Aminivibrio sp.: one gene and its partner. The protein of the gene in region 1 interacts with the protein of each later gene in a pairwise test. Links are inferred from orthologs where the notes say so. Each region holds a gene or a part of one and is shown on either strand. Other genes may lie near its edges.

Region 1 (5,540 bases):
TCGTCACGGGCACGGCAGCATCGCCGAGGAGGGGATGCCGGGCCTCCTGGAGGACAAACATGGTCTTTTCGGCATACTGGGGCAGTTTCCATCGTTTCTTCGCCATGACCTCCGCCGCGCCGTAAAAAAGATCGAGGTCAGAGAGAACGTTTTCGCATTCCGAAAGAGGCCGTTCCCTGGCAAGGATCACTTTGGTGAGCCTCCGCAAGATGGCCCGCTCTTCCTCCTTTTCATCCCGTACTCTCAGGGCAAGCCTGTTGTTTAGTGGAACGAGGGCGGAGGGTTCCATGTAGACGGAGCTGCCTGACCCTGACCGGTCCACCACCGTTCCCGGGAAGCGGTTGACGAACTCCTGCCGGACGAGAAAAACGAAATGTCCGTTTCTGAAGGCCGTCACCCTTTCCTGCAGCATATGGGCAAGAGAAGGGTTATCGAGAATGTTCTGGGCCGACCGGCGTATCTGCCGGCGAAGAGTCTCAAGGTCATGGCGTATTTCCGCAAGTTTAGGGGAGGCGGAATCATAAAGATTCCCCTTGTCGTCCAGCACACCGAGGGCATCCGACTCTTCCGAAAAATCCCGTATCTGCCGGCTGAGACTGTCGAAAAGAGGATAGGCGTCCCGGTGCTTCACCAGATGTTCCCTGGTCATCTTCGCCAGGGAGAGAAACCGGGCAACGGAAGCCAGCTCCTCACCGGTGAGCAATCCTGACTTCCGTGCCTCCGCCGTCAGCCCTGAGATGCATCCGGAAGAGTTCCACGGCCATTCGCCGAAGGTGTCCCTGCAGGACATATAGCTTTTGAAAAGGGCTACCCTTTCCTCAAGGGATTTCCCGTCTCCCCTGGGCCTCAGCCTGCCGATGGCCGACAAACCGAGTTCGCCCCTGACACAGGAGGCGAACTCGGCAAGAATCTTCGGTATTTCGAGGATTCTGAGAATGTCTTCCCTAACCTCCATTGCCGCCCTCGACTTTTTCCGGGAAGAGCCCGGGAAGATTCAGGCCCGGCAGGGAAAAATTCTCCGGGAAGAAATCGTATTTCCGGAGAAAATCCTGTATGCCCGGCCATGCGGCGTCCGCACCGCGCATAACGTAGCTCGACTCCATCCATTCCGTGGGCAAGAAGGGAGAATAGGTGGTGATGCCCACGTAAAGAAACAGGATGAGAACGGCCCCCTTGAAAATACCGGCGGCGGCGCCGAAAAACCTGTCGGCGAAGGTAAGGGACGCAAACTTCAGGAAGGCTTTGACAATCCGGCAGATCGAGGCGGCTAGAACGACAACCCCAATGTAGATGGCAACCATAAAGCCTACGGACACCATGGACAGATTGGCCTCCGGGAACATGGAGAGGATCCACGCCGCAGGCACGCCGGAATATTTCCAGGCCACTATGACGCCTCCAACCGTACCGAGAAGGGAAAATATTTCCCCTGACAATCCACGGAACAGGCCCCTGACGGCAAAGGAAGCCACAATCAGGGCAATGGCAATGTCAAAAACGGACGAAAAAGTCATAGCCCCTCCTTTTCCTGAATATTATCAAGCGATCGTTCGAGTTTTTTTCCGAGTTTCTCAAGCAGCCACGCAAGCTGGAGACAGGAAAGGAGCAGAAGGCTCTCCTGGTCGAGAGAATCTTCGAACTCCCTTGTAATCTCAGCAGACAGGTCGGTTATACCCTTGATGCTTTCGTCGTCGAGAGTGGTTTTCAGAAAGTATGATTTTTTCCCTATCCGGATCGTCACTTCACGAAGGGTGGCGTCCACTCCTAGGGTCTCCTTTCACCTCTGTCGTCCTGGCCGTTTGCCTGGGGCTGCCCTGCCTCGGGCATGAGCGAACTGAGCTTTTCGTACAGGGTTTTCATCTGTCCTTCGATCTGGCTCTTTTCCTTCTGGAAGGAGAGTTTTTCCCGCTCCAGTATCTCGAGGTTGCGCCGGTTCTCCTTCGATAATCGGATGCACTCCAGCTCTTTTTCCGAGAGTTTGTTCTTCATCTCGTTGATCTGGACGCGAAGCTGGTCTCTCTCGCTCCTCAGGGACGCGACCATCTCCACGAGCCTATCGGCAAGTTGTTCGATATGACTGATCGTGACCATGAAAATCTCCTCCTATCGAAGAATATAGCCCCTGGCTTCCATTTTCGCTCGGACACCGGCGTGCACCGCATCGACTTCCGCATCGGTGAGGGTTTTGTCGTTCCGCTGGTAGGCGAGGGAGAAAGCAAGACTTCTGTATCCGTCGGGTATTCCCTTTCCGGAGTAGATATCGAAGAGACGTATTCTTCTGAGCAGGTCGCCCCCTTCACTCCGGATTGCTGCCGTGACATCCTCCATGGGGCTCTCCACCGGCACGAGCAGGGAAATGTCCCTGTATACCGGCGGGAACTGGGAGTTTTCCCTGAAGACAGGAAGATACTCCTTGACCAGGGGTTCCAGGTCGAGCTCAAAGGCGTAGACGGGAGAACATTCGATATCCTTCTCAATGGCCGGCTTCAGCCGGAGCAGGTATCCGACGGGGTGCCCCTCCAGCATGATGACCGCTGTCTGCCCCCGATGCCCGAAGGGCTCTTCGCCCTGGACAAACCCGAGTGAAACACCCCTGCTCTCAGCGAGAGCAAGAATATCCCCTTTCAGGGAAAAGAGGTCGTCGGCTCCGGCGGGACCGAAAGGAAGGCGGGGGTCACGGCCGCCGTAGACGAGGCCGGAGATGCGCTCCACTTCCTCATGCCCGCCTCCGTCGAGAGGAAGAAACACCCTGCCGAGCTCGAAGACTCTCACAGGGGCCTTCCATCCGGCCTGGACAGTCTGCTCTACGCTCCGGATCAACCCGGGGAGCAACGTGGTCCTCATCCTCGACTGCTCGACACTCAGCGGGTTCGCCAGCTCCAGGGGGCGGGCTCTCCTGTCCTCGGGCGGAAGTCTGAGGAGCTCCACGAAGGAGGGAGACAGAAAGCTGTAGTTCACAAGTTCCACATACCCCCTGGAGAGGAGGATGGTCCGTATGCTGCCCTTCACCCTGGTGATATCGCCGATGTCTCCCCGACCGAAAAGAGCCTGGGGGAGGCGTGGGGCCAGGGTTTCGTTGTATCCCCGAATTCTTCCGACCTCTTCGATAAGATCTTCTTCGATGGCGATGTCGGGGCGCCAGGAAGGAACTGAAAACACCCGTTTCCCCTTTTCCGAGGCAATCTGCCGTAGCCCGAGTCTGGCGAGGATGGCAGAAGCTCCGTCCAGATCGTCGGTAAGAAGGATTTTCCGCAGGTTCTTTTCGGTAAGGGCAACTTCTCTCCGGGCAGGCTCAATGGAGAAGGCAGTCTTGAAGACGTAGCCCGTTTCCGCTGCGCCCCACTCTTTCAGAAGGGAAGCAATATAGCTCAGGGTCAGCTCCGACAGGTTCGAGTCCACCGTCCTGGCATAGCGGAAAGCCGCCTCAGAGTTTATGCCAAGCCGCCGGGACGTCCTGCTGACGCGGATGGCATCGAAGGTTGCCGATTCGATGAATACCGTCCTGGTTTCCGGCAGGATATCGCTGTTTTCTCCGCCCATGACACCGGCGATGCCAATGGGCTTTCCGGCGCTGGTTATGAGGAGATCGGAATTTTCGAGTTCATGCCGTTTCCCGTCCAGGGTGGTGATCACCTCTCCAGGTTTCGCCGAACGGACCGTGATCTCCAGAGCGTCAAGCCGCCCGGCATCGAAGGCATGGGTCGGCTGGCCGAGGGTCAGCATGGCGATGTTGGTAGCGTCCACCATTCCGCTGATCGGCCTCATGCCGAGGAAAGTCAGGGCAATCCGTGTCTTCAGGGGGGACGGGACAGGTCTGAGCCCCGTCGCCAGACCAAGACAATATTTAGTGCACCCGTCATCCAGAATGGAAATGCCGTCGAAGGGTACCGGCCATTCGGCGGCCTTCTCCGGAGGCGCTATGTCAGCGGGGTTCTTCTTCCATTCCGCCCCGGGGAACAGGGCATACACTTCCCTGGCCACGCCAAGGAGGCTCAGGAGATCACCCCGATTCGGCGTGATGGAAAGATCAAGGATGGCATCATCGAGGCCGAAAAGTTTCACCACGTCGCCGCCCAAGGGAGAGTCTCCCGGAAGGCGGAGAATGCCGAACTCGTCCGCAGCCTCGGGCACGCCCAGTTCGGCTGCGGAGAGCAGCATGCCCTCACTGTTGACGCCGCCGAATTCCCTGGTCCCCAGAACCGTTCCGTCGGCAAGGACGGCGCCGGGCCGCCCGTAGGGTACCCTGTCTCCCTCAGAAAGGTTCGGAGCAGCGGTGACCACAACGGCGGCGCCGATGCCGTCCCGTACCCCGGCAACGAAAAGGTTTTCCTTTTCGGGATGGCGCCCGAGGTTTTCGATCACAGCTACTTGAATGTTCTTCAGCAGGGCGCAGGGCCTTTCAACCGATTCCACCTCGCACCCGGTAAGGGTGAGCCGTTCGGCCACTTCCTCCAGGGTTGCGGGAATGGAGAGCACTTCGTTGAGCATATTCCAGGAAATCAGCATGAGAGAGTCCTCCCCGAGAGAAGAAAGGGCACGTTGCCTTCAAAGAGGACGCGCAGGTCGGTGAGCCTGTATTTCAGCATGGCAATACGGTCGAGGCCGATGCCCCATGCAAAGCCGTTGTAGACTTCAGGATCGATCCCCCCGTACCGGAGCACGTTGGGGTGCACCATTCCGAGTCCCGCCACTTCGAGCCACCCCGTACCCTTGCAGATTCTGCAGGATGGATTTTTGCCCGAGCATTCAACGCACTCGATATCCAGCTCCTGAGAGGGCTCGGTGAAGGGGAAATAACTCGCCCTGTAACGTGCTTTCAGGGGGCGGGAAAAAATGGCAGCCATAAGCGTTTCCAGGCACCCCTTCATGTCGGCTACGGAGATGTCCTTCTCCACCAGGAGGCCTTCGAGCTGGTTGAACATGGGGGAATGGGTGGGATCGCTGTCTCTGCGGTACACCTTTCCGGGGCAGACTATCCGTATGGGGGCACCGTACTTCAGCATGGACCGGACCTGCACAGGTGAAGTATGGGTCCTGAGCAGCTTCCCGTCGGGAAAATAAAAGGTGTCCTGCATGTCCCTCGCTGGGTGGGACGCAGGAATGTTGAGGGCCTCGAAATTGTGGAAATCGTCCTCGATTTCGGGGCCGAGGGCCACGGAAAATCCAAGTCCGGCCAGAATTTCCACCACGTCATGGGTGAGCTGTGCCACCGGATGGATTCCGCCCCATTCCCTGCCCCGGGCAGGAAGGGTGACGTCGATGCGGTTCCGTCGCTCTTCTTCAGCCGATTCTGCCTCTTCGACGGCTCTCTTTTTTTCGGCAAGACGGGCTTCAATGATGTCTCGGAGAGAGTTCACCGCCTCTCCTGCGGCAGGACGCTCCTCGGGAGGGAGCGATCCGATCTTTTTCAGGAAGGAGGTCAGAATTCCCTTTTTTCCGAGAAAAGTCACCTTCACCTGCTGCAGTTCCTCGGACGTTGCCGCCCTGGAAAGCTGTACGGCGAAGTCTTGTTCTATTGTATGCAGTTCGCCGGGAATTGA
Region 2 (5,303 bases), on another replicon or contig:
CCCGAAAAGCTCTCCAGGGGCATCGAGGAAGGCATTGCGAATGCGATCCTCATCAAGCTGAACCAGATCGGCACACTCTCCGAGACCCTCAACGTCATTGCCCTCGCGAAGAGGTACGGCTACGGGACCATCATCTCCCACCGCTCCGGCGAGACGGACGATACCTTCATCAGCGACCTTTCCGTCGCCACCGGGGCCGGCCAGATCAAGACCGGAGCTCCCGCGCGGATCGACAGAGTCGCCAAGTACAATCAGCTCCTGCGAATCGCCGAAGACCTGGAACGGGCGCCCTATGCCAGGCTTTCCCAGTTCAGGGGAAACTCCTGCAGATAATATCCACGAAGGAGGAAACGAGATGAAAGAAATTATTTCCACCGCAGCGGCCCCAGCGGCCGTAGGCCCTTACAGCCAGGCCGTAAGGGCAGGGAATTTCCTTTTCTGCTCGGGACAGATTCCCATCGACCCTGCCACGGGGAATTTCGTCGAGGGCGGAGTGGAGCAGCAGGCGGAACAGGTTCTGAAGAACGTCAGGGCGGTTCTCGAGAGTGCCGGTTACTCCCTTTCCGATGTGATCAAGGCCACCGTTTTCGCCGCAAGCATGGGAGATTTCGCCGTGGTCAACGGCGTGTACGCGAAGCACTTCGACAAGGAACCGCCGGCGCGGTCCTTCGTGGAAGTGAGCGCCCTGCCCAAGGGCGCCCTCGTGGAAATCGAAGTCGTCGCCTGGAAGGAATAGCTTCCGGGGCGGAGAATACCTCCGCCCCTTCACCATCCCACTGAAGGAAGTGCGGAAATGAAGATAGCTGAACCCACAATTGAACGGCTTGTACAGTACCAACGCCTGCTGGAGCAGCTTGTCGCCGAAGGACAGAAAGTTGTTTCCTCCCAGGAAATGGGCGAGATGCTTTCCTTCAAGGCCAGCCAGGTGAGAAAGGACCTTTCCTATTTCGGAGAGATCGGCAAAAGGGGGGTCGGATACCACGTTGACCGGCTCCACAAGCATATCAGCCGCATTCTGGCCTCACCCAGGAAATGGTCCATCGGGCTCGTCGGAGTGGGAAAGCTCGGGGAAGCGCTGCTTGGATACCAGGCCTTCCGGAACGACAAATTTCGCATCAGGGCTCTTTTCGACGTGGACACGGAAAAGATCGGAAAGGAAATTCAGGGCATCCCCTGCTATTCTGCGGAAGACATTGCGGAGATCGTCCGGGAGAAGGAAATAGAGGTCCTGATACTCACCGTCCCCGGAGGAGCTGCACAGCACGTGGTCGACAAGGCAGCCGAGGCGGGGACGGTGAAGGGGATTCTCAATTTCGCGCCGGTCTCCCTTTCCGTTCCGGAGAATGTGCTTCTCGCGGCGGTGGACATTTCCGTCGAGCTCGAGAAGCTGCTTTTTTTCCTCAAGCACAAAGAAGAGTAGTATTTGATAGAATATCATGGTCCCCTTCGGGGCCTTTGAACCAAAATACTTTGAGGAGGCGTTTTTTTCATGAATCAGCAGTGCGGACAGACAGCTGGAGGACAGGGCAATCTTATGGGAATGCTTTTTCCCCTCGCGATATTCGTCGTTATCTTCTACTTCTTCATCATCAGGCCCCAAAAGAAACGGCAGAGAGCCCAGGAGGAACTTCTCGCGTCCCTTTCCAGGGGCGACCAGATCGTAACCATCGGCGGATTTTTCGCTACCATCAGGGAAGTAAAGGATGACAGCATTGTCGTGGAAATCGCCGACGGAGTGAAAGTCCGGATACTGAAGTCCGCAGTGGCCACCAAGCGTTCCGCGGCAGCCCCCCAGCAGAAGGAGTTCGCCCCCAGGGAGGATGCAGGCAAAACGGAAGAGGAGAAAAACTGACCTTTTCCCAGGTGAGGAAAGACACCGGTGCGGAGAGGGTCGCCTCCGGGCGGCCGCTCCGCTTTTTCCGGTCCTTTGATATGCACTAATTTCGCGGTATGTCCAGGAGGGAAGAATTATGCTCAGAAGAGACCGCTGGCGGCTCGGTTTAGTCGCCATCGTGGTTGTTGCGGCTCTCGTGACGGTGTTTCCCATATCGGGAAAGATCAACCTCGGGCTTGACCTGAAGGGCGGCGCGCACATCGTCCTTCAGGCGAAGGAATCGGAGGACAGCAAGGTGACGGAGGACAGCATCGAAAGGCTCCTCGCCGTCCTGCGGAACAGGGTTGACCAGTACGGCGTGGCCGAACCGGTCATTCAGAGGGAAGGCCGGGACAGAGTCATAGTTGACCTTCCCGGAATACAGGATCCTGACGCGGCTCTCGAACTCATAGGCAAGACAGCCGAACTGGAGTTCCGGTCCGTCATCGAGGCCACCGCCGCCGTTCCCCCCGGCCCCCAGAGGCCGAACTACGACAGCGACGAGGAATTCCAGAGAGCGGAGACCCGATGGAACGAAGCCAGGTCCCAGATCGAGGCGGCCAGGGAAGCTCTCGCCAAACGGAGCGAAGAAATAACCGGCTCCAGGGTGTCCAGGGACGATGAAGGCCGATACTATCTTCTCGGCCCTGTGCTGGTGAGCGGAAAAGACCTCGTGGACGCCAAGACCCGGTACGACAACCTGGGCAGACCGGTGGTGGGCCTCACTTTCAGTTCCGAGGGCGCGAAGCTCTTTGACAGGGCCACAGCGGACAACGTGGGTCGGCAGATTGCCATCGTCCTTGACGGCGTGGTTATCTCGGCCCCCGTGGTCCAGGAGAGGATTACCGGCGGCAATGCCCAGATTTCCGGACGGTTCAGCGCTGCGGAGGCAAGCCGGCTTTCCATTATGCTCCGGGCCGGAGCCCTTCCCATCGCCGTCGAAGTCATCGAAAACAGGTCCGTTGGGCCGAGCCTCGGCGAAGACTCCATCAACTCCGGAATCCGTGCCGGTCTTATAGGCGCATCCCTGGTGTTCCTTTTCATGCTGCTGTACTACCGTACCCTCGGCATTGCGGCGGATGCTGCCCTTGCGGTGGCCATCCTCCTCGTCTTTGCGGGCCTCATCTCCCTCAAGGCGACCCTCACCCTTCCCGGAATCGCGGGTATCGTTCTGACCATAGGCATGGCCGTGGACGGCAACGTGCTCATCTATGAACGGATGAGGGAAGAGACCAGGGCGGGAAAGACTCCTCTCGCGGCCATCGATGCAGGCTTCAAGAAAGCCCTGACAACCATCCTTGACGCCAACATCACAACCCTCATCGCCGCCGCCGTGCTCTTTTACTTCGGCAGCGGACCGGTCCGCGGCTTCGCCGTGACCCTGAGCATCGGCATCGTGGCGAGTGTCTTCTGCAACGTTCTCGTCACCAGGGCGCTCCTCCAGTACTTCATTGGAGGACGGGGCGCGGCGGGTTCCCTGCTGCCCCGCTCGTGAGAGGAAGGAAAGACGATCATGAGAATTTCTAACATCAACTTCATGCAGCACCGCAAAACCGCTCTTCTTCTCAGCCTTGTCTGTGTTGTGGCAAGCCTTGGGCTCATATTCTTCAAGGGGCTGAACCTCGGCATCGACTTCACGGGAGGCAACGTGGTGCAGGCCGAGTTCGCCCAGCCGACGGCCATCGAGGACATCCGGCAGGTCCTGAACTCTGTGGGGCAGGGCGGTTCCGTCATCCAATCCTACAGTGAGCGGGGCGTCATCATCCGGATAAGCGCCAACGAGGAAGAAGCCCGCAAGCAGGCCGTGAACGCCCTTCGTACCAAATTTCCCGGCATTCAGATCATACGGCTGGAAAAAGTCGGTCCCGTGGTGGGCGCCGAGCTGAGGCAGGAGGCCTTTATAGCCCTGATCCTCGCCCTGGCGGGCATTTTGGCCTACATCACCGTCCGCTTCCAGTTCCGCTTCGCCGTGGTGAGTGTGGCGGCCCTTCTTCACGACGCCGTCATCACCCTGGGAATTTTCAGCATTACCGGCATGGAGATTTCCTCGTCCTTCATCGCGGCCATTCTTACCATCGTGGGATATTCGCTCAACGACACCATCGTCGTCCTGGACCGCATCCGGGAGAACTGGAAAAACCTCAGGCGCGAGGGGATCGTCGATCTGCTCAACAACTCAATCAACCAGACAATCTCCAGGACCATCAACACGTCGGTCACTACCCTTCTTCCCGTAGTCGCTCTCTACGTCTGGGGCGGCGAGGTCCTCAGAAGTTTTTCCTTCGCTCTGCTGGTGGGCATTCTGGTGGGAACCTACAGCTCCATCTACGTAGCATCAGGCCTTTTGGCGGAATGGTGGATGAAGTCTCCCCAGAAGGGCTGATTTTTCTCAGTACTCCAGGGCCCCCTTCAGGGGGCTCCTTTTTTTATTCTCTTCCCGGCGCCTCTCTGCAGACTCCCCGGCAGGGCACCGGTGACGCTCCTTCCTGTCTTCGGATTTAGGGGAATAACCTAAATCCGCAGGTTTTTCAGGCAGAGGGAGTGTCGCCGGGCACAGCGCCCGGGGGAGAGAAACCGACACGGATGTCGGTTTCAGGTGCAGTTGTCAAGGACGACAATCTGCACCGGCGGCCCAAGCGAGCACTGGTGACACTCCCCGCTGCCTGCGGATTTAGGAATAACGACTTTAATTGTAGAACAAGGAAATTATGTGTTATACTCATATAATACCGATAAAGCCGAAAGATGAAACGGAGATAAATTCATCGACTGCATAAAGGAGGTTACAGCCATGAACACTACTGGAGCCGACGGTCCTTTCAGATTTATGGAATGCTCTATTCTGCCCGTGAGTACGGGCCTTCGAGCACAGACTCTCAGGGAACTCCGGTCCGCCATCCCCGAAATACCCGAAAGTTCCCTCTACTATCATTTCTGGGGCAGAATGCTCCGCCCTCATATCGCCGAGTCTGAGTTCAACAACGATTTTGCTTCCTGGGCCGATGGAGGCCTGGGGGACATCGAGCTGGCGGAAGTCCTCAGCGCGATCAATCCCGTGAAGTGCAAGGACTTCGCGGAACTTCGGTCGATCCTTGAGGATATCCTCGAGTCTCGCATCGACCAGGGGGATTTTTTGAGCTGGAAGAAGGCGGATAGGGAATTCTATTTTATTGCCTGCAGAAAGTTCATGTTCGCTACGGGGAAGGTCGCTTCCTCCCTGGAGGATTTTCCCGCAGCGGTCAAAACAGCCACCCGGCAGAGTTTCTTTCACCACTTTCTCGACGGCCGGCGACGTTCTCCCGAGGGAAAGGACGACTTCACCCTCTGGCTCGAGCAGTTCGGCGAGACGACCGCCGAGGTGAGGAGGCTCCTCGGCAGGGTGGATTCCTATCTTTTTTCCCTCGGAGAACTGAAGGGACAGATTGTCTCC

What was found. Proteins that work in one complex are often made in the same cells at the same time.
Region 2: the proteins of pheT (region 1) and secD interact in binary tests that used the Escherichia coli proteins (3 or more experiments, as listed by UniProt). The link is inferred for Aminivibrio sp. from one-to-one orthologs.

Annotation. Positions count from the first base shown.
Region 1 is NZ_JAESIH010000074.1:38,181-43,720, reverse strand. The notes cover bases 1,806-4,906. They hold pheT (phenylalanine--tRNA ligase subunit beta), read right to left. Parts: upstream 4,507-4,906; coding sequence 2,104-4,506; downstream 1,806-2,103. Other genes in these bases: pheS (phenylalanine--tRNA ligase subunit alpha), read right to left, coding at 4,500-4,906; JMJ95_RS12765 (hypothetical protein), read right to left, coding at 1,806-2,091. In the rest of the region: JMJ95_RS12780 (endonuclease MutS2), read right to left, coding at 1-955; JMJ95_RS12775 (CvpA family protein), read right to left, coding at 945-1,514; JMJ95_RS12770 (hypothetical protein), read right to left, coding at 1,511-1,762; more of JMJ95_RS12765, read right to left, coding at 1,765-1,805; more of pheS, read right to left, coding at 4,907-5,537.
Region 2 is NZ_JAESIH010000041.1:58,396-63,698, forward strand. The notes cover bases 1,306-4,169. They hold secD (protein translocase subunit SecD), read left to right. Parts: upstream 1,306-1,970; coding sequence 1,971-3,368; downstream 3,369-4,169. Other genes in these bases: JMJ95_RS05315 (redox-sensing transcriptional repressor Rex), read left to right, coding at 1,306-1,420; yajC (preprotein translocase subunit YajC), read left to right, coding at 1,490-1,852; secF (protein translocase subunit SecF), read left to right, coding at 3,387-4,169. Also shown: eno (phosphopyruvate hydratase), read left to right, coding at 1-333; JMJ95_RS05310 (RidA family protein), read left to right, coding at 356-736; more of JMJ95_RS05315, read left to right, coding at 794-1,305; more of secF, read left to right, coding at 4,170-4,256; JMJ95_RS05335 (DUF5752 family protein), read left to right, coding at 4,665-5,303. UniProt on the Escherichia coli protein: Part of the Sec protein translocase complex. Interacts with the SecYEG preprotein conducting channel. SecDF uses the proton motive force (PMF) to complete protein translocation after the ATP-dependent function of SecA.